Regions from separate parts of the Thalassospira lucentensis genome, predicted to be linked through region 1. Evidence: riboswitches for the same ligand, from Rfam matches in the RefSeq annotation. Region 1 holds a riboswitch; the other holds the start of a gene.

The links. A riboswitch is a leader RNA that binds a small molecule or an ion and turns the genes downstream of it on or off. The one in region 1 is predicted to bind glycine.
Region 2: it holds a riboswitch for glycine, as region 1 does, so the genes downstream of both, R1T41_RS10220 (L-serine ammonia-lyase) here and gcvT (glycine cleavage system aminomethyltransferase GcvT) in region 1, are expected to answer to the same signal.

What each region holds. Positions count from the first base shown of each region.
Region 1 covers NZ_CP136684.1:960,878-963,335, forward strand. The annotation lists gene gcvT (glycine cleavage system aminomethyltransferase GcvT) at 1-1,026, opposite strand, end outside; glycine riboswitch at 1,084-1,186, opposite strand; glycine riboswitch at 1,190-1,313, opposite strand; gene R1T41_RS05105 (hypothetical protein) at 1,550-2,134, opposite strand; gene ispH (4-hydroxy-3-methylbut-2-enyl diphosphate reductase) at 2,364-2,458, shown strand, end outside.
Region 2 covers NZ_CP136684.1:2,078,471-2,080,928, reverse strand. The annotation lists gene R1T41_RS10220 (L-serine ammonia-lyase) at 1-1,279, opposite strand, end outside; glycine riboswitch at 1,350-1,475, opposite strand; glycine riboswitch at 1,479-1,578, opposite strand; gene gpmI (2,3-bisphosphoglycerate-independent phosphoglycerate mutase) at 1,853-2,458, shown strand, end outside.

The sequences.
Region 1 (2,458 bases):
GGTACCCGGGGCGGCAAATTCAATTGCGACATATCCCATCGCAATCGGGCCATCCACGGTCGGGCCGAAACCACCGCTGGTGATTTCGCCAATTTCTTCACCGTCACTGTTCAGGACAGCCGTATGTTCACGTGCTGGTGCCTTGCCTTCGGGCTTGATCCCGACACGTTTGCGATCCGCCCCGTTGGCAAGCTGATCAAGGATGATGTCTGCGCCCTTGAACCCGCCTTCTTCGCGGCGACGCTTGTTGATGATCCAGTTAAGGTCGCCTTCAACCGGGGTGGTCGTGGTGTCGATATCGTTGCCATACAGGCAAAGACCGGCTTCAAGACGCAGCGAATCACGCGCGCCAAGGCCAATCGCCTCGACCTCATCCTCGGCCAACAACTTGCGCGCCAGTTCTTCGGCGCGGTCGTTCGGCACGGAAATCTCGTAACCGTCTTCGCCGGTATAGCCCGACCGGGTGACAAAGCACGCGATACCGGCAATATCGATCTCGGCAAAGCTCATGAATTTCATATCGGCAACCGACGGTGCAAACCGTGCCAGCACGCGGGCGGCATCCGGTCCCTGCAAGGCCATCAATGCGCGGTCATCAATCTCGATCAGCTCCACACCATTATCAAGATTGGCCCGCATATGGACAATGTCATCATCCTTGCACGCGGCATTGATCACCAGAAACAGGCTGTCGCCCGCATTGGTGATCATCAGATCGTCCAAAATCGTGCCATCGTCATTGGTGAATGCGGAATAACGGGTGCGGCCGGGTTTCAGGATCGCGATGTCACCGGGCACAAGCTTTTCAAGCTCGGCCACGCGATGTTCACCGGTCAGGCGGACCTGCCCCATATGCGAAACGTCAAACAGACCGGCCTTCGCACGGGTATGCAGATGTTCGCCCTTCACCCCCAGCGGATATTGCACCGGCATGTCATAACCGGCAAACGGCACCATCTTGGCACCCAGTTCCACATGCAAATCATAAAGGGCGGTTTTCAGCAGTTCGGTTTGATGATCGGCCATCAAGGTCTCCAGACAGGCGTTGCGAAACATAGCCGACCAGTGGCCAACCACGTCCCCCTCTGTCTTGGAGCCTGAAAGAATCACAGCCGGTTTGGACACCGGTCTGCTTACATCTTCGGCGAGGCGCACATCGATTTCTGATGCCGCCTGCTTTCCAGAGTCCCATCTCCCCGCGGTCCGTTTGCCTGAGAGTTTCCGGGGTGGTTGCTCCTTCGGCGTCCGCGCAATCCCTATCGATGCAATCACGCACATCGATCAAGACCGTGGCACTCTCCCACGGGGATCATTTGGGTATGCCCCCTTATACGGATTTGAATCCGACCAGACCAGCCCCAAAAATCATATCCTTTCGACCCCACCCATTGGTATGAGGATTAAAAGCCCTTTTTTGGCTCCTCCGGCAAATGTCCATTATTTTGTATGAGGATTACCGGAAACGAACTTTTGTCCAAAAACGAAAATCCCGCCACGCGATGCGGGCGGGATTTGATTACTCACTAAAAATGAATAATAGGCCGGATTATTAATTTTTTCCGAAGCGTCGATTGTAATCAAGCTGGTCAGCACTCAGCTGGAAACCAAGGTAAATCTCGTAATCCGGACCGGCCCAGACATCGTCCAGCGGCACGTTCAGGGTCACCTGCTCGTCACGATACCGCGCCAGGTTCAAATTGCTCGGAAAGACCATGTCGACATCAAACAGATTCTTCTGGATGAACTCGCCGGACGGGTCCTTAAGGGCTACGAAATACTGGAGTTTTGCGTTGCGCCCCTGTGCTGCCGGGCCCAGTTCGGCATTGATGATCGGGCTGATGACAACGTTCAGAACCTTGTCATCAAGGTCATAGCCGCAATCGCCCAGATATCCGCCAAATTCGGCTTCAAGGATCACATCGGTCAGATCCCTGCCCTGACCGTTGAACTGCACCAGACGGGCGGTATCATTGGGCAAAAAGGCCCGCGGGCATGCCGGGACCGGCTGCTCTTCGAACGTGCCACACGCCGCCAGGAAACCGGCAAACGACACCAAACCCAATGCACAAATACGCCGCAGTCCGTTCGCAATCGTCATCCAAGCCTCTATAGAACTGGTCAAATCCGCTGTCATGCCCGATCCGGGCACAGCCGCGCGCAGTCTATTCGCTCCGATATGGCGACACAACCCGCTTCCGTTTGAAATCAGTGCATTCACAACAATTGCCACCAATACATGCATCCACATCCATCTTTGCATGGTGTCTGTCATTGCACGTCCGGTGCTGGCGGGTTATGTAACGAAGACATTTGAATAACCGTGCCATCGCATGGCACGCATCATGAACATTCGGACCCGTATCATGTCTGACAAAGCCGACCTTCGGATCATTCTTGCCAACCCGCGCGGTTTCTGTGCCGGGGTGGATCGTGCGATCGAGATCGTCGAAAAGGCGCT
Region 2 (2,458 bases), 1.1 Mb from region 1:
GCATCGCCAGACGGGCGGCATTGATCGCCTTGACCGCCCCCATGGTGTTGCGTTCGATGCAAGGCACCTGCACCAGACCGCCAATCGGATCACAGGTCAGGCCAAGGTTATGTTCCATACCAATCTCGGCGGCGTTTTCAACCTGTTCTGGCGTGCCGCCCATAACCGCACAAAGGGCACCGGCTGCCATCGAACAGGCGACACCAACCTCACCCTGACAACCGACTTCGGCAGCCGATATCGAGGCGCGTTTTTTATAAATCGAACCAATGGCCGCCGCGGTTAACAGGAATTCGCGTATTTTTCCCTGTGTGACATTGGCCCCGAACCGTTCGTAATAGCGCAGCACGGCGGGAATGACGCCTGCTGCCCCGTTGGTCGGCGCCGTAACCACGCGCGAACCCGCAGCATTTTCTTCGTTCACCGCAAGGGCATAGAGATTGACCCAGTCAATCACGGTCAACGGATCCTTAAGCCCCGCTTCGGGCCGTTCGGTCAGTTCAAGGTAAAGTTTACGCGCGCGCCGTTTGACATTCAGCCCGCCGGGCAGAATACCATCCGACTTGCAGCCCCGTTCGATGCAATCCATCATCGCGCGATGCACGCGATCAACGAATTCCTCGGTTTCGGCGGGGTCGCGCCAGCTTTTTTCATTTTCGGCCATGACTTCGGCAATAGACAGCTTTTCCTGTTTGCAGATCGCCATCAATTCGTCGGCCGAGGAAAAAGGATAAGGCAGCGTTATGTTATCGCCGGAATATTCCGCCCCACGATCATCTCCCGAGACGATAAATCCACCCCCGACCGAGAAATATTCCTGTTTGTGCAAAACAATACCATCATGGTCGAAGGCGGTGATCCGCATACCATTGGGATGTTCGGGCAGGCTTTCGGCCATGTGAAACACAAGATTGGTATCGCGGTTAAAGGAAACCGGATGGCGACCATAAAGCTGTAATTCGCGGTCCCGGTCAATCGCATCCATCGTCGGTGCGATCCGGTCGGGATCAACAGAACGCGGTCGTTCCCCCGAAAGCCCCATGATCACCGCGGTATCGGTGGCGTGCCCCTTGCCGGTCAGGGCAAGCGATCCGTAAAGATCAACAATTACCGAGCCGATTTTTTCCAAAATGTTCCGGGCTTCGAGTTCCAGACAGAACCGATAGCCTGCCCGCATCGGACCGACGGTATGCGAACTCGATGGCCCGATCCCGATGGTATAAAGATCAACAACGGAAAGGTTAACGTCTTGCGGACGTTGTTTGTTTTCTTCGGTCAAAAGGGCCTCCCACGGCTCTTTGTCATGCGGAAAAATGCCGCACGACGTTATAGAACCGGTGTCTTGCCCCCTCTGTCCCTTGACCTGAGATTGTGCGCCCTGCCACCAAAAACAACCGCCTTTGACAACATGGCTTCATCCTTCGGTGGAAATATGGTGCCGGGCGTTGGCCCCGTACCGCTTTCTCTCTCCAGAGCCTCAATCCGCAACGGTCCATCTGCCTGAGAGTTTTCGGGGCTATTGCTCCTTCGGCGCCGATCTGATCACGGGATCAAAACGGGCTCTCCCATCGCGGTTATTCGAGGTATCACCGTTGCATGCCAGATTACAGGCAGGTGGCAAGCCTTGTCAAAAAGCAGCTTTGCAACCGCACAAAAAATACCCGGCCGGAAGGCTGTTCAATGCTTCCATTCATGATAGATTGCGCGTTGAAAATGCTATGATTGGCAGCGTCTGATGGCGGACCCACCGCGCCCGACGTCATTGTACGGATGGTGAAATTACCGGAAAATAACCATCTTTACCGGTAATTCAGCCTTTTACCTTATTTCGTGTACCTTACTTCGTGGGATTATGATTGTGACTGTATCAAATACCGTAAAGCGCCCGCGTCCGGTGGTGCTGTGCATTCTGGATGGCTGGGGTTATCGCGAGGAAAGCAAGGACAATGCGGTTGCATTGGCCAATACCCCTGTTTGGGACGCGCTTTATGCCAATAATCCGACCGGCTTTTTAAAGGCTTGCGGTCTGGATGTCGGCCTGCCCGAAGGGCAGATGGGCAATTCGGAAGTCGGCCATATGAATCTGGGTGCCGGTCGGGTTGTGATGCAGGAACTGCCGAAAATTGATGACGCGGTCAAAACCGGTTTGATTGCCGAAACCGACACGGTCAAAAAGGTCATCGCCAAGCTGAAAGAAAGCGGTGGTGTTTGTCATATCGCAGGGCTTCTGTCCGAAGGTGGGGTGCATTCCCATCAGGCCCATATGGCAGCCCTTGCCAAAATCATCGCATCAGCCGGTGTGCCGGTAAAAATCCATGCCTATCTGGATGGCCGCGATACTGCGCCCAAGAGTGCAGCCAAATTCCTTGAAAAATTCCGCTCCCTGATTGGCGATGCCAATGTTGAAATCGTGACCGTCACCGGGCGTTATTACGCGATGGATCGCGACAACCGCTGG